Regions from separate parts of the Vibrio sp. R11-SG3-ISO9 genome, predicted to be linked through region 1. Evidence: predicted binding sites of a transcription regulator. Region 1 holds the regulator's gene; each other region holds the start of a gene.
The links. Region 1 encodes CRP, which controls carbon source genes, mostly activating them, when cyclic AMP is high. Its sites were predicted from a motif close to TGTGANNNNNNTCACA; they were not measured.
Positions count from the first base shown of each region.

Region 1 (5,024 bases):
GGAACCTCTACTATGACAATTTTTACCGCTGCGACAGGCCTATCTAACCCCCACCTTCAGACTTTGGTCCCTAGGTTTATTCGTAAGCAGGCGCTGTTCCACCCTCACTGGCAAACACTTGAAACGCCTGATCATGATTTTCTCGATTTAGCGTGGAGCGAAGACCCAAACAACGAAGGTCTCGATCGTAAACCAATCTTCGTGCTATTTCATGGCCTTGAGGGCAGCTTTGAAAGCCCCTATGCCAACGGTCTTATGAACGCTTTTGCCGAAGATGGATGGTTATCAGTAATGATGCATTTTCGTGGCTGCAGCGGTAAACCCAATCGCCTAGCTCGCGCGTATCACTCCGGTGAAGTAGAAGATGCACGCTTTTTCTTAAGAAACCTGCATGCTCAGTTCCCTAATAATCCTAAGGTAGCCGTCGGTATCTCTTTAGGCGGTAACATGTTGGCTAACTATCTGGCTGAATACGCTGATGACCCTTTGTTGTCTGCGGCAACTATTGTTTCAGCACCATTTGATCTTGCCAGTTGCTCGAGTCGAATCGAAAAAGGGTTCTCTAAGGTCTACAAGAAGTACTTGTTGAACTCACTTAAATCCAACGCGCTTAAGAAAGAGAAGTTGCTTTCAGAAAAATTAGGCATCACTGCAGACACGATCAAGAAGATCGAGAAGCTGTATGAGTTCGATGATTTGATCACGGCGCCTCTGCATGGCTTTAAGAATGCGCAAGATTACTACGCGCAATGCTCCGCATTACCAAAGCTTAATCGCATTAAGCTTCCTACGCAGATCATTCATGCCAAAGACGATCCTTTCATGACCGATGATGTGATTCCGAAATTCATTCTGCCGGATAACATAGATTACCGACTGTTCCAGAAGGGTGGACACGTTGGCTTCATTACTGGTAGCACCTTCAACCCTAAGTTTTGGTTGGAAGAGGCACTGCCTGCCTACTATGAAAGTATTCAGGATTCGGCATAATAGCGCCACATTGAACTCGGTATTCAAACACTGAGCCAAACGTTAGTCACCTTTAAACATACCCGTGAACATAAAAGAGAGATGTATTTATGATCATTCCATGGCAAGACATCGCCCCTGAAACTCTAGAAAACCTCATCAAGGAGTTCGTGCTCAGAGAAGGTACCGATTACGGCGATGTTGAGATCTCACTGCAATCAAAAATCGACCAAGTAAAACAGCAGCTGAAATCAGGAGAAGCGAGCATTGTTTTTTCTGAACTGCACGAAACTGTCGATATCCAACTCACTAAACGCTTCTAGGCTGCCATAAAAAAATAGCCGTGTTATAGTGGAAAACGATTGCTAACAAGTAAGTTATTCTAACGACAAGGGTTGTCATGTCCGCTAAACATCCAATTATTGCGGTTACAGGTTCTTCAGGAGCCGGTACCACCACTACCTCAGAAGCCTTCCGAAAAATGTTCAACATGATGGATGTGAAGGCGGCTTGGGTTGAAGGCGATAGTTTCCACCGCTTTACTCGTCCAGAAATGGATGTCGAGATCCGAAAGGCTAGAGAGCAAGGCAAGCACATCAGTTACTTTGGCCCACAAGCCAACGACTTTGGTGCGCTTGAAGAGTTCTTCCGTCAGTATGGTAACGAGGGGACTGGGCAAGTCAGACGCTACCTGCACACCTTTGATGAGGCGGTGCCTTACAATCAAATGCCGGGCACTTTTACCCCATGGCAAGAGATTCCAGAAAACTCTGATGTGATGTTTTACGAAGGCTTACATGGTGGGGTTGTTGATGGTGATGTGAACGTATCGCAACACGTTGACCTGCTGATTGGCATGGTACCCATCGTCAACCTAGAGTGGATTCAAAAATTCGTCCGAGATACACGTGATCGCGGACATTCACGTGAAGCGGTAATGGACTCTATTGTTCGTTCAATGGATGACTATCTCAACTACATTACCCCACAGTTTTCACGTACCCATATCAATTTTCAGCGAGTACCGACCGTTGATACCTCTAACCCACTTAATGCAAAGGGCATCCCTAGCCTTGACGAAAGTTTCGTAGTTATTCGTTTGCGTGGTATCAAAAACGTCGATTTCCCGTACTTACTCGCTATGATTGATGGCTCATTTATGTCTCGTCACAATACACTTGTTGTGCCAGGCGGGAAAATGAGCTTTGCTATGGAGCTCATCGTAAGACCAATCTTACAACAGCTCATTGAAACGGGAAAAATTGGCTAACGGAACAGCATTCCGGTTGATTACTTTTCATACCGTGATCATGTGCACAATTTTGCGTAAAAAATCGTAGCTTGGTCACGATTAAAATCAAGAAATAGTGACTGAAAAAGGATACTATTCTTAACCGAAACACAAGATAGCTTGCAGCACAGAACAAGTGCTCTTATCCTAAGAAGTCAAATTCAGGCTTAGCTAAAATATGGAAAGCGGCAAGCATACCCTGCAGAGGAAGTGAGATATTATGGTTCTAGGTAAACCTCAAACCGATCCAACATTAGAGTGGTTCCTTTCACACTGTCATATTCATAAGTACCCTTCAAAGAGTACTCTGATTCACGCTGGTGAAAAGGCAGAGACCCTGTACTACATCGTTAAGGGTTCTGTGGCAGTTCTTATCAAAGACGAAGAAGGTAAGGAAATGATTCTTTCTTACCTAAACCAAGGCGACTTTATCGGCGAACTTGGTCTATTCGAAGAAGACCAAGAGCGTACTGCATGGGTTCGTGCAAAATCTCCTTGTGAAGTTGCAGAGATTTCTTTCAAGAAATTCCGTCAACTTATCCAAGTGAACCCAGACATCCTGATGCGTCTTTCTGCGCAAATGGCTAGCCGTCTTCAAGTAACCAGCCAAAAAGTTGGTGACTTAGCGTTCCTTGACGTTACTGGTCGTATCGCACAAACGCTACTAAACCTAGCGAAACAGCCTGATGCGATGACTCACCCAGACGGCATGCAAATCAAGATCACTCGTCAAGAGATCGGTCAGATTGTTGGCTGTTCACGTGAGACTGTAGGTCGTATCTTGAAGATGCTAGAAGAGCAAAACCTAATTTCTGCTCACGGTAAAACTATCGTTGTTTACGGTACTCGTTAATCTCGATTAACCGAGCAAAAATTCAAAAGCCACCAAATGCGAATTTGGTGGCTTTTTCTTTATCGATAGAAGATACGAGATACGAGATACGAATGGAGCACATGAGGCTCTCGCCTTGTAAACACTATCGAAGCTAAGCGTCCCCGAATCTCTAGGACAGCCCAGCGCTCGTACCTTTCGTTACCCGTTAGTACTTTCGAAGATCTTGTCGGCCGATGCTGCAACAAAACCTGTGTAAAGCTCGCCATTGGCCATTGGGTAGCGCTTAGCAAACTCATAGAAGCCGCCTGGAACTAATTCCGCACCCTTTGAGAACTCAACCTTCACTTTGTCCGCCATTGTTGAAGATTGCTCCAACAGAACCTCTGGAGAGCCTTTCACTTGGCCACCAACACTGTTGATTGTAAAGCCAGACTCACTCAGGTGATCATTCACAGCTTGCACTTCGGCAAACTCATTTAGCTGATTCACACTCACGGTAAAGTGGTTAGCACCGTAACCATGCGCGGCCAACCAAGACGCGTATTCGCTCTCTGTCGCCAATTGTTTGTAATCTTGGAAATCCAAGTCCCAAAGACGACCTCCATATAGGAAGTCCTGCCCTTCTAACTTGCTTGCATCCACTTGCGCAACCAACTTAGCAACGATCGCTTGTAGCTCTGCAGAACACTCTTCCACTTTCAGTTCACTAATGAACACTTTTGGTTGCGTTGGATCTGGGTGTTCAAAGTGCTTAGCCACGAGTTTCTTGCTTTCAAACAGGTAGTCACCACACGCTTTGTAACCAAGTGCTAAGAAAGGTTTAGCAAGCGTATCAATCCCCAAAGGCGCAACATTAAACGTACGCAGCGCGATGTGATCATTGATAAGGTCTTCCTCTTCTTTCAACAGCTGATGTACCTTCTCAGCAGATGGGCAGAGGCGTTCGATGTAGTCATCCCATAGGGATTTGAACAGTAGATCGGGTGTCATGGTGACTCCTTGTCGGATTCTAGCAAGCTAGAGAGTTGGATTAGAAAGAGTGTGGCTGCGACGAGGCGTCAGCAGCCATCAGCTTGTGACATACTTATTTTATAATTATATCTCGCAAGGTCAGACGCCTTGCGAGTAATCCAAAGGAGGCCAAACTTCCCTGCCTCCAATTGATGGTTTACGTTGTTAGTGGTGATTAATTGCTTTCTACAATTCGATACCCGGGCTAAAGGTCGCTGGAAGTTGCGTTTCAGCGCCTTCCATCGATGCCATTGGGTATGCACAGTAGTCCGCTGCGTAGTAAGCACTCGGGCGTAGGTTGCCTGAAGCACCTGGGCCACCAAATGGTGCGTCACCACTTGCGCCTGTTAGCTGACGGTTACGGTTAACAATACCTGCACGGATGTGATCAACGAAGTACTCCCACTCAGAGTCGTCTGTTGATACAAGACCTGCAGACAAACCAAAACGTGTATCGTTCGCCAATTCAACCGCTTGCTCCAGTGACTCATAACGAACAACCTGCAGCAGTGGGCCGAAGTACTCTTCGTCTGGCAGCTCTGCAATATTGGTTGCATCGATGATGCCCGGAGTAACGAATGCAGCTTCACCAGCTTTCGCTTCAACAAGGCTTACACCACCTAAAGATTGCAGGTTTGCTTGCGCATCTAGAATAAACTTAGCCGCTGCTTCTGAAATTTGTGGCCCCATGAAAGGAGCTGGCTCAGCGAAAGGCTGGTCTACACGAATCTTCTTGGTTGCTGCTACTAGGCTATCGAGCAGCTGATCACCCTTCTCGCCCACTGGAACATACAGACGACGCGCACAAGTACAACGTTGACCCGCACTGATAAAGGCTGATTGGATAATGGTGTATACCGTAGCATCGACATCACCAAAGTGCTCGCTGATTACCATAGGGTTGTTACCGCCCATTTC
Region 1 covers NZ_JCBDGU010000012.1:122,382-127,405, reverse strand. The annotation lists gene AC6R05_RS05000 (hydrolase) at 13-990, shown strand; gene AC6R05_RS04995 (YheU family protein) at 1,080-1,292, shown strand; gene AC6R05_RS04990 (phosphoribulokinase) at 1,370-2,239, shown strand; gene crp (cAMP-activated global transcriptional regulator CRP) at 2,481-3,113, shown strand; gene AC6R05_RS04980 (DUF1338 domain-containing protein) at 3,294-4,085, opposite strand; gene astD (succinylglutamate-semialdehyde dehydrogenase) at 4,293-5,024, opposite strand, start outside.

Region 2 (5,024 bases), on a different contig from region 1:
CTACAGTGAGGAACGAACGTGATAGGGAATCTCGCTAAGTAGTTTGAGATCCCCAACTCGCTCATACTTCGCTCTTGGGGATGACGAAAAATAGAAAGGTGAGTGGTTTTAACTGCTCACCTTTTTTAGTTTTAAGAAAAGAATTAGATTAAAACAATCAAATAGGATAATAGGAAAGCACCATGAGCCACCCGATTGAACAACTAGAACAAATTATGGCGAAGCTGCGCGATCCAGAAGGTGGCTGCCCTTGGGATCTGAAACAAAATTTTGAAACAATTGTCCCGCATACTATCGAAGAGACATACGAAGTAGTGGATGCGATTCACAACAAGGATTGGCCAAATCTACAAGAAGAGCTGGGCGACTTGTTGTTTCAGGTGATTTTTTACAGTCAACTTGCGAAAGAGCAAGGGTTGTTCGAGTTTTCTGATGTGGTAGATGGTGTGAATGAGAAGCTGACTCGTCGTCATCCACATGTGTTTTCTGATGTTGAATTTGATGATGAAGAGGCAATCAATGCCAACTGGGAAGCCGAGAAAGCCAAAGAAAAAGTGCAAGCAGGCAAAACTCAGGAAAGTATTCTAGACTCAATACCAAACTCTCTACCTGCACTTTTGCGTGCTACAAAGGTGCAAAAGCAGGTAGCAAAATATGGCTTTGATTGGGAATCAATTGGCCCTGTTGTCGATAAGGTTCGGGAAGAGGTCGATGAAGTGCTTGAAGAAGCACTGCAAATTACGCCAAATGAGGATTTGGTAGAGGAAGAATTGGGTGATTTACTGTTTGCGACGGTGAATCTAGTGAGGCATCTAGGGAAAAACCCAGAATCGGCACTGAGCAAAGCTAACGTAAAATTTGAGCGTCGCTTTAAAGGTGTAGAAGGAAAAGTTCGTCAAAAAGGTAAAACTTTGAACGATTTTTCCCTCTCTGAGCTCGATTCTATGTGGGATGAAGTCAAGTTGGCGGAGAAAAGTTGAACAAAGCTTTTGTGCTGATTTGATTTGAAGCAAAAAATAAAAAATAGCAGTGTGATAGATTTCACGTTGTGGCGATAAGGGGCTTCTGGTATATTTTCATCCCGTCCAGAAGAAATCCATTTTCCCTCATTCAACCAATTTCAGGTTAAACATGACGACAAATTACATTTTTGTTACTGGCGGGGTTGTATCCTCTCTAGGTAAAGGTATTGCAGCGGCATCGCTTGCAGCTATTTTAGAAGCTCGTGGTCTTAAAGTGACTATGATGAAGCTTGACCCTTACATCAACGTTGATCCAGGCACTATGAGCCCGACTCAACACGGTGAGGTGTTCGTTACGGAAGATGGCGCTGAAACTGACCTTGACCTTGGTCACTACGAGCGATTCATTCGCACCAAGATGACTAAGCGTAACAACTTCACAGCGGGTCGTGTTTACTCAGACGTTCTAGCGAAAGAGCGTCGCGGTGATTACCTAGGTGCAACTATCCAAGTAATCCCTCACATCACTAACTCTATCAAAGACCGTGTAATTGCTGGCGCAGAAGGCCACGATGTTGCGATCGTTGAAGTTGGTGGTACGGTTGGTGATATCGAGTCTCTACCATTCATGGAAGCGATTCGTCAGCTAGCAGTAGAGCTAGGCCGTGAGCGTGCAATGTTCATGCACCTAACACTAGTTCCTTACCTAGCAGCAGCTGGTGAAGTGAAAACTAAACCGACTCAGCACTCTGTAAAAGAGCTACTGTCTATCGGTATCCAGCCAGATATCCTAGTTTGTCGTTCTGATCGCATGATCCCTGCGAACGAACGTAAGAAGATTGCTCTATTCTGTAACGTTCAAGAGAAAGCAGTAATCTCAATGAAGGATGTAGACTCAATCTACAAGATCCCTCAACTAATTAAATCACAAGGTCTTGATGACCTAGTGTGTACTCGTTTTGGTATCAACGCTCCAGAAGCAGACCTATCAGAATGGGAACAGGTAATCTATGAAGAAGCGAACCCAACTGGTGAAGTAACCATCGGTATGGTTGGTAAATACATTGAATTACCAGATGCATACAAGTCAGTGAACGAAGCACTTAAGCACGCGGGTCTTAAGAACCGCCTAAGCGTTAAGATCAAGTACGTTGACTCTCAAGAAGTAGAAGCGAAAGGCGAAGAAGCACTTCAAGGTCTTGACGCTATCCTAGTACCAGGTGGCTTCGGTGACCGTGGTGTTGAAGGTAAGATTTTCGCAGCACAATACGCTCGTGAGAACAAAGTACCTTACCTAGGTATCTGTCTTGGTATGCAAGTGGCACTTATCGAGTACGCACGTAACGTTGCGGGCATGGAAGGTGCACACTCTTCAGAATTTAGCAAAGACACGAAGTACCCAGTAGTTGGTCTAATTACTGAATGGGTAGATGGTGAAGGTAAAGTTGAAGAACGTACTGAAAAATCTGACCTAGGTGGTACTATGCGTCTAGGTTCACAACTATGTCACCTAGAGAAAGGTACGAAAGCTCGTGAACTATACGGTAGCGCGACGATCCATGAACGTCACCGTCACCGTTACGAAGTGAACAACAATCTTCGTCCACAAATCGAAAAAGCGGGCCTAAAAGTATCGGGTCTGTCTGCGGACAAGAAGCTGGTTGAAGTTATCGAGATTCCAAACCACCCATGGTTTGTTGCAGCTCAGTTCCACCCAGAGTTCACTTCTACGCCTCGCGATGGTCACCCATTGTTCGAAGGCTTCGTTAAAGCGGCTGGCCAAAACCAGCGTGACGAATTAGAGAAGTAAAGGATACCGGCAGTAGCGTTTGCAGTGCTGCTGCCTTTAATTTGACATTATATATTCAACGAGAAGGAAACATTCAATGTCTAAGATCGTTAAAGTTCTAGGTCGTGAAATCATCGATTCACGTGGTAACCCAACTGTAGAAGCTGAAGTACACCTAGAAGGCGGTTTCGTAGGTATGGCTGCTGCTCCATCTGGCGCATCAACTGGTTCTCGCGAAGCTCTTGAGCTACGTGACGGCGACAAAGCACGTTTCCTAGGTAAAGGTGTTCTTAAAGCTGTTGAAGCTGTAAACGGCGAAATCGCTACAGCTCTAACTGGTAAAGACGCTAAAGACCAAGCTGCAATCGACGCAGTAATGATCGAGCTAGACGGTACTGAGAACAAATCTAAGTTTGGTGCTAACGCAATCCTAGCTGTTTCTCTAGCGAACGCTAAAGCTGCTGCAGCGGCTAAAGGCATGCCTCTATACGAGCACATCGCTGAGCTAAACGGTACTGCTGGTCAGTTCTCTATGCCTCTACCAATGATGAATATCATCAACGGTGGTGAGCACGCAGACAACAACGTTGACATCCAAGAGTTCATGATCCAACCAGTTGGCGCTAAGACTCTTAAAGAAGGTCTACGTATCGGTGCAGAAGTATTCCACAACCTAGCTAAAGTTCTTAAGTCTAAAGGCTACAGCACTGCAGTTGGTGACGAAGGTGGTTTCGCTCCTAACCTTAAGTCTAACGCTGAAGCTCTAGAAGTTATCGCAGAAGCTGTTGCAGCTGCTGGTTACGAACTAGGTAAAGACGTTACTCTAGCTATGGACTGTGCTGCATCTGAGTTCTTCGACAAAGAAGCTGGCATCTACAACATGAAAGGCGAAGGTAAGACTTTCTCTTCTGAAGAGTTCAACCACTACCTAGCTGAGCTAGCTAACCAATTCCCAATCGTTTCTATCGAAGACGGTCTAGACGAGTCTGACTGGGATGGCTTCAAGCACCAAACTGAACTACTAGGTGACAAGCTTCAACTAGTAGGTGACGACCTATTCGTTACTAACACTAAGATCCTTGCTGAAGGTATCGAGAAAGGCGTAGCTAACTCTATCCTTATCAAGTTCAACCAAATCGGTTCTCTAACTGAGACTCTAGCTGCAATCAAGATGGCTAAAGACGCAGGTTACACAGCTGTAATCTCTCACCGTTCTGGCGAAACTGAAGACGCAACTATCGCTGACCTAGCGGTAGGTACTGCTGCAGGTCAAATCAAGACTGGTTCTATGAGCCGTTCTGACCGTGTTGCTAAGTACAACCAACTAATCCGTATCGAAGAAGCTCTAGGTTCTAAAGCTCCTTACAACGGTCTTAAAGAAGTTAAAGGTCAATAATTCATACATTGAATTGTTAGCTTAAAGCTTTTGAAACGCTCTACTTCGGTAGGGCGTTTTTTTATGTTTGTAGAAAATAGCGAGAAGAAGCTCTAGGTTCTAAAGCTCCTCCTTTTTACAACGAAAGCGGTCTTTAAGAAGTTAAAGGTCAATAATCTCTCGTAGATTGTTAATCTAAGCTTTAAATGCCTCGCTAATGCGGGGCATTTTTTTGCCTGTAAAAAATGACGGGAGAAGCTCTAGGTTCTAAAACTCCTACTTTTGATACCTAGAATTCGTCATTCCCTAGACTGACGAAGGAAGGAGTCGGGAATCTCTTAATGTTAACTTCGATAGATTCCCAACTCAGTCGTCTTATCTTCTTGCGAATGACGAGAGTGGGTGGTGAATGAATCGGCGGCCTCTTTGTGACCATTAACGATTCTGTCCGATAATTCTGCTACTTATCGATTCCCTTACACCACATATCTCGCACCAATAAGCGCATTATGGTATATATGTGCCTTATTCTAGTTCCTTCTTTTCTAACCGGCGAAAGGTGTTATGCGAATCTTTGCTCTTGTCCTGCTGATCTTACTTGGCTGGCTGCAACACACATTGTGGCTCGGTAAAAATGGTATTTCTGATTACTACACAGTGAACAACGAAATCGACGTTCAAAGACAAGTTAATGAGAAGTTGCATACTCGAAATGCAGAAATGTTTGCTGAGATCGACGACCTTCGACAAGGGTTAGACGCCATCGAAGAGCGTGCTCGACATGAGCTCGGAATGGTGAAAGAAGGTGAAACGTTTTATCGCATAATTGGTGAGGAATCGCATTAATGTCGACTGATAAACAAGGTATTGTCGCGGTTGTACCTGCGGCTGGCGTAGG
Region 2 covers NZ_JCBDGU010000024.1:54,125-59,148, forward strand. The annotation lists gene mazG (nucleoside triphosphate pyrophosphohydrolase) at 183-980, shown strand; gene pyrG (CTP synthase) at 1,132-2,772, shown strand; gene eno (phosphopyruvate hydratase) at 2,849-4,147, shown strand; gene ftsB (cell division protein FtsB) at 4,691-4,972, shown strand; gene ispD (2-C-methyl-D-erythritol 4-phosphate cytidylyltransferase) at 4,972-5,024, shown strand, end outside.
Region 2: pyrG (CTP synthase) is a predicted target of CRP. The motif match lies at 1,031-1,046, and genes of this name have one in related genera.

Region 3 (5,024 bases), on a different contig from region 1:
CAATACTATCGCGGCGTGTTAGAGCTACACCTAAGCGGCGTCGGCCATTGATGTCTGGTTTACCAAACAAGCGAACCTGAGTTTGAGGCGCATTTAGTGCGTTCTCTAGACCTTCGAAACGGATATTCGTTGATGTGCCCTGACCAAGTACCACAGCAGAAGCACATGGGCCGTATTGAGTGATGTTCTTGATTGGCATACCAGTGAATGCGCGAACGTGCAGAGCGAACTCAGAAGAGTCTTGAGAGAGGAGTGTAACTAAACCCGTGTCGTGCGGGCGAGGTGATACTTCATTGAAGATCACGTGGTCGCCTTTTACGAACAGCTCCACACCAAAGATGCCGTAGCCGCCTAGAGCATCAACCACTTTACCTGCTGTGTATTGGGCAGCCTTGAGTGCGTTGTCTGACATCACCTGTGGCTGCCATGACTCACGGTAGTCACCGTCTTCTTGGCGATGGCCGATTGGCGCACAGAAGTGAACACCGTCAACCGCACGCACAGTAAGCAGAGTGATTTCATAATCAAAATCGATAAAGCCTTCTACGATTACTCGTCCAGCCCCAGTGCGGCCGCCTTCTTGAGCGTAGTCCCATGCTTTCTGAATGTCGTCTTCGCTCTTAATAACGCTTTGGCCTTTACCAGATGAACTCATTACTGGTTTAACGACACAAGGGATGCCGACAAATTCAACGGCGGCTGAGAAATCTTCAAACGTATCGGCAAAACGATATGGTGAAGTCATCAGTTCTAACTCTTCTGCAGCAAGGCGACGAATCCCTTCACGATTCATTGTTAGCTTGGTTGCGTTTGCAGTAGGAACGACGTTTAGGCCTTTTTCTTCTAACTCAACCAGTTTGCTGGTCGCGATGGCTTCAATTTCAGGTACTACGTAATCGGGTTTTTCGAGTTCAATGATCGCTTCTAGCGCATCGCCATCGAGCATATCTAACACATGGCTGCGGTGAGCAACTTGCATTGCAGGTGCATCTGGGTAGCGATCACAAGCGATCACTTCTAAACCTAAACGTTGACATTCAATAGCAACCTCTTTACCTAGCTCTCCTGAGCCTAATAGAAGTACACGAGTAGCATTGTCACGAGTGGCGGTACCAAACATAGTTATTCCTTCCGAACATGTTGAACGAGTAATTGAGAACGGGGAGATCATACTCATTCCAACCTCAAAAGCAAACGTTTGCGTGGTGGTTTTAGTGAATTTTAAGCATAAAAAAAGCAGCCGACTAAAAGAGGGCTGCTTATGTAAATCGCATGTTAACTTAATGCAGTTAGATTGCTAAGTAAGTGACTGGGATATCAGGGTTAATTGCTTCCAGTGTTGATTGCGTATCCGCCAAGTGGCTAATGTTGCCCTGTGCGTTTTCAACTAGAGCAGCGCTCTCAATTTGATCGAAACTAATACCTGCCAGCATCACTTGAATCATCGCTACTTGAAGTGGAGGCAAGCTCGGGTTAAATGCCGCGTTTTCAGCGTAGGCACCAGAGAAGATTTCACCAGACGTTAGTTGAAGCGAAACACCACTTAGGTTTTTGGTGTAAGGCGCATGACTGCGGTTCATCGCCTCTAGAGCTTTAACAACAATAGGTGTCGTTTCTTCAGTTGTGTATTTATGGTCAAGCTCTGTCATTAGGCCTTCGGTGATACCTAAATCAGAAGGGCCGAAAGAGTCTGGAAGGTAATCTTGTAGTGAACGCTCTTCACGTTCTGGTAGCTGAATTTTCAGCTCGTTAGCCGTAGTCAGCTCGTTCATAAATTGACGACAGTGACCACAAGGGCTGTAGTTGATTGTGATGTCAGAAAGTCCTTTTTCGCCTTTCATCCAAGCATGGCTGATTGCTGCTTGTTCTGCGTGTACCGTTTGTCCAAGCTGTGCTCCGGCAATCTCCATGTTCGCACCAAAGTAGATGTGGCCAGATAGGCCGCGCACTATTGCACCAACGTAGAAATCAGAAAGCGGTGCGTAAGAGAACGCAGCTGCGATTGGCAGTAAAGCTAGACGAACTTCTTTATCAGAAAGACCGCTTGCATCCAGCAAGCTTTGAAACTGCTCTTTAGAGATTGTGGCGTCAAAGTTGTCTGCTAATACGATGTCACTTAAAAGTGCTTTCAATGAAGCTGGAGCACTTTCCAGCGCCAGGGTAATACGACTGTTCATGTTGAATCCTTAATTGACCTTAGGCTTTAAGTTTATGCAATACTCAGAAACTTTCTGTGATCGGTGTCACTATTGTATGTTGGTTGTTACATTGTGTTGCACAATTAGAGTGAGGTCACAAATGAAATCGTTTGCAGCCAGCAAAGTGTAATTGATGTCACAAATTGACGGGTGCATCACATTGCATGAATAAATAGTTTAGTGGAAAAAAAGAGCGCATTTCCCAAAGATTTATTGGAAAAGCGCTCTGATTTTGTTCGGGAAATAGCAACGACATAGATAGATTGTCAGCTACTTCGGGTTAAATTTTTGCAATTATGAGTATATCCATAACACCAGCGAGAACACAGAAGGTGCCAATATCGAGGTAATAACGCCACATAACACTAATGCTAGAGAGCTAAATGCAGCATCTCGTGGATCTTTCTCTGCGCTAGTTGCTGTTCCTAATGCGTGAGAGACCGTTCCCATGGTAAGTCCGCGTGCTATTGGACTTTTAATGCCGATTAGGTTGTAGATGGGATAAGCGAAAATTGCACCAAATAGCCCAACCAAAAGCACCAAAATTGCCGCTATGGCAGCTTCACCACCGAGATGGCTAGAGACTTCCATTGCGATTGGGGTGGTCACCGATTTGCCTAGTAAGCTTGCAATTAAGCCAAGGTCTGCATGAAACGCAGCGGCAATCAATGCAGCGGTCAGCATTGACATTACACTGCCTAAGACGCAAGCAAAGGTGATGATGCGCCAATTGGCTCTTATCTGCGGTAGCTGCTCATACAGAGGATAGGCGAGCGCTACAACGGCAGGTTGCAGCATAAAGGTAATCCAAGTGTTGTCTGCATAGTACTCCTCGAATGGGATTCGCCAGTAGGTGAGCACCGGAATAATGATCGCTAAGCTGATCAATAGAGGATTACATAATGGCGAGCTTACTTTTTGACTTACCCAACGAGCAAAGAGAAATACGACAATAGTCAGAAGAATCCACATACTATTTCCCCTTCGCAATCACTCGGTCTAAGAACCAAGATAGAGAAATAAGGACGATCAGTGTGCCACCAACCGCGCTAGCTAAGATGGGAAGGGCGTTGGCAACTAGCATGTCGAAGTGCTCCATGAGACCAACACTGATCGGTACAAATAATAAGATCATGAAACGGATGATTAGGCTCGCACCAGGTTGAACCCAGTGGGGAGGGACAATTCCGATCACCATTGCGAAGAAAAGCAGTAGCATGCCAAAGATACTTCCAGGAATCGCAGTATCGAGAAGGCTTTGAATGGCGTTGCCTGCTGTCAGTGAACCGATGATCAATGTAAAAGAGATCATTAGATACACAAGTTGGATCAATCTTTCTTTCAAAAGGAGTCTCTTTCTGAGTTAATGTATAACGGTTAACGAGTAACCGTTATTTAAGTCTGAATTAGTACATATAAAGCTTTAGAGCTATAAAAGACGGGTTTAGCTCGCGAGTTTCTCTACGTACTGGTATACCGCTTTGAGTATTGCCATCTTCTTTTCATCGTTTTCATGCTCATGAGCAAGATTTTCAAGGTTGAGCATGTATTCTTCAAGTCGACTTTCGTAAAACTCACGGCAGTGATTCGCCCATTTTTGCTGTTCTGATTCATCTAACGTCCAAGGGTAGTGACGTGCTTTGTAACGGAACAGAAGGGGCTCTATACGTTCGTCGGCAAAGCTGATGTCGAGTGCAGCGAGGTTGTTTGGTTCAGTTTGACGAATAATATCCATCGCGGCTTTATCTGATGGAGAAAAGAAACCATCGTAAAGCTGAGTATCAACATCGTCGTCTTTCTCATACTCGCGTTCAACAGAATAAAGACCAATCAGCTTTTCGCGAATCTCTGGGTGTTCACGAAGAATCGCTAAGTTTGCCAGGCACTGCTGGCGATCAATGCCAATGGTTTCAGCATTTTCAGCCGTTAGTGTTTTCGCTGGTGCAAGAATAGGACATTTGTTCAGTTGCACGAGTTTAATCGGTATAGGCAGTTCGTCTGGACCTAATTCGCTGTGTTTGGTGTAGAGCCTCTCACGCAATGCATCAGTGTCTAATTCAAGCAATGGCGTTGGATCTTTCGCTAGGTCTACAACGATAACCGCGTTTTGGTTGGTAGGGTGCCAAGCCATCGGCACAATCCAACTGGTGTAGTTACACTCTTTACCTAGCATGCCAGAGACGTGCATGAGTGGTGTCATGTTAACAATGTCGACAAGTTCATTCAGTTTGCGTTTATGACGCATGTTGTACAAGTAGTCGAACATTTTCGGTTGAGCAGCTTTAACTTTCTTCGCCATTTCAATGGTTGCAATAACGTCAGCCATCGCGTCGTGCGCATTTTCGTGTTCAATGCCGTTAGCAACAGACAAATGTTCTAGCTTAAAGCTTGGGAAACCTTCTTCATTTTCTGGCCAAACAATGCCATCTGGGCGCAATGCATGCACCGCGCGCATCACATCCAACAGATCCCAACGTGAGTTACCGTTTTGCCAGCTCCACGCATACGGTTCGATAAAGTTGCGGTAACAGGTGTAACGTGTCACTTCATCATCGAAACGAATACTGTTGTAACCAAGGCTGGTTGTGTTTGGCTTAGATAACTCTGCGTGAATCTTAGCGATGAACTCTGGCTCAGGTAAGCCTTGTGACATTGCTTTCTGTGGGGTGATTCGCGTAATTAATGCAGCTTCAGGTGCAGGTAGATAATCAGCTGGCGGTTGGCAATAGATAACCAGAGGCTCACCAATGATGTTGAAATCTTGGTCGGTGCGAACACCCGCAAATTGGCTTGGTCGATCTTTGGCTGGGCTCGTCCCCCAAGTTT
Region 3 covers NZ_JCBDGU010000043.1:128,961-133,984, reverse strand. The annotation lists gene purT (formate-dependent phosphoribosylglycinamide formyltransferase) at 1-1,120, opposite strand, end outside; gene cdd (cytidine deaminase) at 1,290-2,177, opposite strand; gene AC6R05_RS14195 (CidB/LrgB family autolysis modulator) at 2,493-3,170, opposite strand; gene AC6R05_RS14190 (CidA/LrgA family protein) at 3,172-3,543, opposite strand; gene sbcB (exodeoxyribonuclease I) at 3,643-5,024, opposite strand, start outside.
Region 3: cdd (cytidine deaminase) is a predicted target of CRP. The motif match lies at 2,282-2,297, and genes of this name have one in related genera.

Region 4 (5,024 bases), on a different contig from region 1:
CAAACAGGGTATGCAAAAACGTACCCGGTCTTGCTCCTCGAGGGAAAGTAAAGATAGAACGCTCTGGCTCAATCAGCTCGTCTTCATCCTGCTCATCGGCAGAATCAATATCAAAGCCCGATACCTCCATCGTCGCATCATGAGTTGCGCCATGACTGCCTTGCTTGACTAACCCAGAGTAACTAGTGATACGCCACGCACGGTCAATCGACGCCTTCAACTCTTGAGCTTGGAGATCAGGTTGTGGTTCTGATTTAGCTACAAAAGGCTGCTCATGCTGCGTAGGCGTCTCGCTTAATGTAATGCTTTGATTGCCACTCTCTAAACTCGCCAACGCTTGCTGTAGTTCAGCAATGCTGCACTCTTTCCCATTTTGAACCAGATAGCCCATCGCGCTCAAATGCACACCCGTCGGCTCTTTGGTTGAGCGCCCCTTGCGCAGTGGTGCCATACCAATAAAGCAGCCGTAAACAGCACGGGTTAGCGCTACATAGATCAAACGTAAGTCTTCCGCTAAGCGTTCTTTATCGGCTTGCGCTAACGCGCCATCACTGGCTGTGATATCAAGCACAGTGGTGTCTGTAGCGTGGTCGTAATATTTACCTTCGCTCGCTTCACGGTAGCTTGCTACAAACGGTAAGAACACTAAGTCATATTCCAAGCCTTTGGATTTATGGATAGTAACGATTTGCACCAAGTTTCTTTCTGACTCTAGACGTTGAATGTCATCTTCACTACCACCCAAACCATTCTGCGCATCGATGATCGCTTCCGCGAGCCAGCGCAACAGTCCATAGTCACTGTCTAGCTCTTGTCTCGCTTGTTGGAGCAATTCGCCGATGTGCATTAAATCCGTCAGTACACGCTCCCCATTCTCTTCTTCCAACAATCGCTCAGCTAGGTGGCGCTTACTCATCACCGCGCGTAACATCGGTAGCACACCGCGCTGTAGCCACAGCTTTCGGTACTCACGAAATTCATTAACCGCATTTTCCCAAACAACCTCATCATTGTTCAGTTGGTCTAGCGATGCCGCATCAAGGGCAAACAACTCAGAAGCCAGGCAAGCACGAAGAGCTCGGTCATTTTCAGGAGTTAGTACCGCTTGCAACAAACGTTGAAGGTCTTGAGCAACAAGACTGACAAAAACACTGTCTCGGTTAGAGAGGTAAACACTGGCGATGCCTTGCTCTGCAAGAGCCGTCTTAATCAAACGCCCTTCACTACCGGTTCGCACCAATACAGCTATATCACCCGCTTGAATCGATTTTTGGCTTTTGCCGTTATCAAGAAACGCTTGCTGTTCTTGAGAAGCAGTCAATATTGTTTGAATTTGACTCGCCGTCGCTTCTGCCATCGCTGCGTGATACTCCCCTTTAGGCAAAGGCTTGTCTTCCGCCTCTTGCAGCCAAAATGTCACCGCAGGTTGAACCTCATCACCAAGTGTCCATTGACGCAAATCTGCACTTGGACTCGAAGCGACAGGGAGAAACGGAATATCTTCGTCATAGATAAACGGACTATCAGAGTTGCTAAACACCTGATTTACCGCACTCACCATGTCTGCACTTGAACGCCAGTTAGTGCCAAGAGTGTAGTGGGCACTCACTTGGTTACGCGCTTTGATATAAGTAAAAATATCTGCACCACGGAAGCCGTAAATCGCCTGCTTTGGGTCACCGATCATAAACAAACCACATTGTGGGCTATCCAGATAAATACGGCTGAAGATGCTGTATTGCAGAGGGTCGGTATCTTGGAATTCATCGATCATCGCGACCGGATAAAGAGCACGAATTCGTTCGACTAACAATGATTGCTCATCGACATCAATCGATGCTGAGAGTTGGGTAAGCAGATCGTCAAACGAGAGCCACTGCTTCTGCTCTTTGGCAGCGGCAAGCATGGTTCGACAATGAGTAATTGCATGCGCCAGTAACGGCGCTTTCATATCTGCTGGCTGTGCTAAGAAGGTCTCAATCGCCTCAAAAACCTCATGACAAGGAGCGGTGCCTTTCGGAGTTTTTTCATTCAGCGTCGATTGAGCAAACTTCTCGAGTTTATCTGGGTAATGATAATCGTGTGTCTCACTTTGCGCCCAAGTCGTTACCGCCTCTAACCAAGTCGGCAGTGACTTTTTGGTGTAGCTGCGTTTGTTAACATCTGAGCCCGAGATAATGGGCAGAAAGTCCTCTTGCGATGCCAGCCATTGTGCTTTGAGCGCTCTGATTTTGTCGAGATTGCTGTTGTGAAGAGACTGCAGATCACCAGACATCGCCTCTACCGTTAGCTTTAACGGCGCGCCAGTCAGGTAGCGATTCACATCCGCTAACAGAGCAGAAGGAGAACCCCAGATATTACGCACTTCGCCAGCCAACTGCAGCGGTAATGGGTAGAACTGTTTACGCCAGTAATCCGCCACCACTTGTGCTTTTAGATGACTTTCGTCGGTCACAAATTCATTGTCAAAGCGACTGCCCGACTCAAAAGCATTTTGCGTTAGCATGCGTTGGCAGAAGCCGTGAATGGTGTATACCGCCGCTTCGTCCATCTGCCTTTCAGCATTAAGAAGGATTTTGGCAGCCCCCGCATGATCGTCAATGTCTTCAAGTAGAGGAGCAATCACAGGATCGCCACTCTGACCACGCGAGAAAGCAATGCGCGCATCGTGAATACGAGCTCGAATACGATCTCTAAGTTCCGCGGTTGCCGCTTCAGTAAAGGTCACCACCAAAATCTGATCGACCGTTAGTGGTTGCTGGTGTCGACTCGGCTCTTCACCGTTTACGCCAACCTTTGATGTACCGTGACCAAGCAAAAGTCGCAGATACAAGCCAGCTATCGTGAAGGTTTTCCCCGTACCCGCAGAGGCTTCAATCAATCGCGCCCCATGCAGAGGAAACGTCATGGTATTAAGCGCTTGTGGCGTGATAGCGAGATCACGATTTGTGGTAGTCATACCGAGCTGCCTTCTTCTTAATTATTCTGTTACAAATGTGACCTAGTATCAAAAACGTCATTCAAATCTGGTCTAGTACCAATATCTTATTAGGGAGTGCGATCTCTCTCACGGATCAATTTGGTGCACGTCGTTACTATGCGCCCACGAGTTCAGGCAAGCGATTACTTTTTCGCCACCAAAGAACCAAAAGAATAATGGTCCCTCTGACCTGTGGCCGTACAGCGAACGCCCTACACTAATAATGATTTACTGGCGGCCACTTTAATTCCTGTGCTTTTCATTCCCTGACTTATCAGTACTTCTCTTATCCAGTCTATACTCATTCTAAAATTGCAATAAGCTTCCCATATACATCGGCCTAATTGGCATGGGTTGAGCGATCTTGACGATCGTCCTAAGTTACTCCTGATCATTGGGATCAATCGCTGCAAGACGAGCTGCTTGCATCACTAACGTAGAGTACAGCCTTGCTTCCGCCGCCAATGTGTCATCCCACTTTGGCCAAATACGTGAGATGTAGCTATCGCGTCCTTCACCGGTAAACGCGTAACTATCATTAAAGGTATCCGCCATCTTCTTCAGAGACTTCTCTTCATCATCAACCCATTTGCCTCGACTGAATCCTGCCTCAACTCCTGCTAAGGCCGTTTTAGGAAAATATGGAAGCGGTTGAGTCATACCTTGATAGAACAGGCGAACGAGCTCGCCTAAAGTCTGCTTTGCCGTTTGAACATCACTCAGAGGGCTAAGCGTAAGATGCACCACGCCCTCTTTTTTGTCGTAGCCGATAATATGCGTTGTTTGCGGGTTGCCCATCACATTGCAACACAGGTGATCAATCCAAGCAGCCAGATAGTCTTGCGCGCGAATTTTACCACTGCGATAACGCACAAGGCCCGATTGATAATTGTGCGTTAGCCAACCTATCAACTTGACCGGCTTTCCTTCGCCGAGGCTGTCTATCGTAATATTGACCTCTAAATCTTCTTTAGGCGCACCTGTAACGAATTGGATCTCTTTGGCTAGCTCCTCGGCTTGCACACGATTGGTCTCAAACTCTATGTCACCAAATGCTCCAACTGGCAAACGACCTTGAGCTTTCTGCTTAGCGACAAAGTGACGGATGGCTTCATCCGGCGATTGAGGGTTATCAATCAATACTTGTAAGAGTGCATCTTTGAGTTGATAGCTCTCTAGGCCGTTCAACACAAACGGTTCATCGTCTTCCATCACTGGTAACGGCGGCTCAAACACCACCTTTAAACGGCGATTAAAGAAGTATTGAACAGGTAGACGCCAAAAACGCTGTAACTCAACCAGATCAAGCTCAAGTGGGTAAGTTGCTCCGGCAAGGTAATCTTCTAACGCACGGTTGAATTCACCACTGCGCTCACCAGCTCGATTTGCCGCAGGCAGCCACTCTTTAGCATAGCTAAGCTGCGTATTGTCTTGACCCGGCATGAAAGCACTCGGACTGAATGGCGTCATGGTGTGTTCAAACATCTGAGCTCGGCTTAGCTTACGCCCGGATTCATCGCTTCCCAGAGCCTCGTCACCCTGTAGACAGTAGTTCTGCTCGCAGTATTCGATCAGCTCAGACACCAACACTGACGGGACGCGCTCTGTGTTATCTTGAATAGAGCGACCAACATAACTGATGTACAGGCTCTCTTGCGCCGATAACATCGCTTCTAAGAACAGGTAACGGTCATCATCACGACGAGAACGATCACCCGGACGAGTGCGACCATTCATTAAGTCAAAGCCTTCTGGTGGCATAGAACGCGGATAAACACCATCATTCATTCCCAGCAGACATACCGTTTTGAAAGGAATCGAACGCATCGGCATCAGAGTACAGAAGTTCACTTGTCCTGCTAAAAAGCGTTGGCTGATGCGTGCCCCAGAGAGTTTATTGTTCAGGTACTGATAAACGATGCTTGGTGATAAATCTTGCTCAAACAGAGCATCGTCAAGCTGTTCGTTAAGTTGCCCAAGGGCATCACGAATCGACTTTAATACCACTTCGCCCTCAAGCTCGACGCTGAAGAAGTCATCGATC
Region 4 covers NZ_JCBDGU010000050.1:135,470-140,493, reverse strand. The annotation lists gene recB (exodeoxyribonuclease V subunit beta) at 1-2,959, opposite strand, end outside; gene recC (exodeoxyribonuclease V subunit gamma) at 3,362-5,024, opposite strand, start outside.
Region 4: recB (exodeoxyribonuclease V subunit beta) is a predicted target of CRP. The motif match lies at 3,057-3,072, and genes of this name have one in related genera.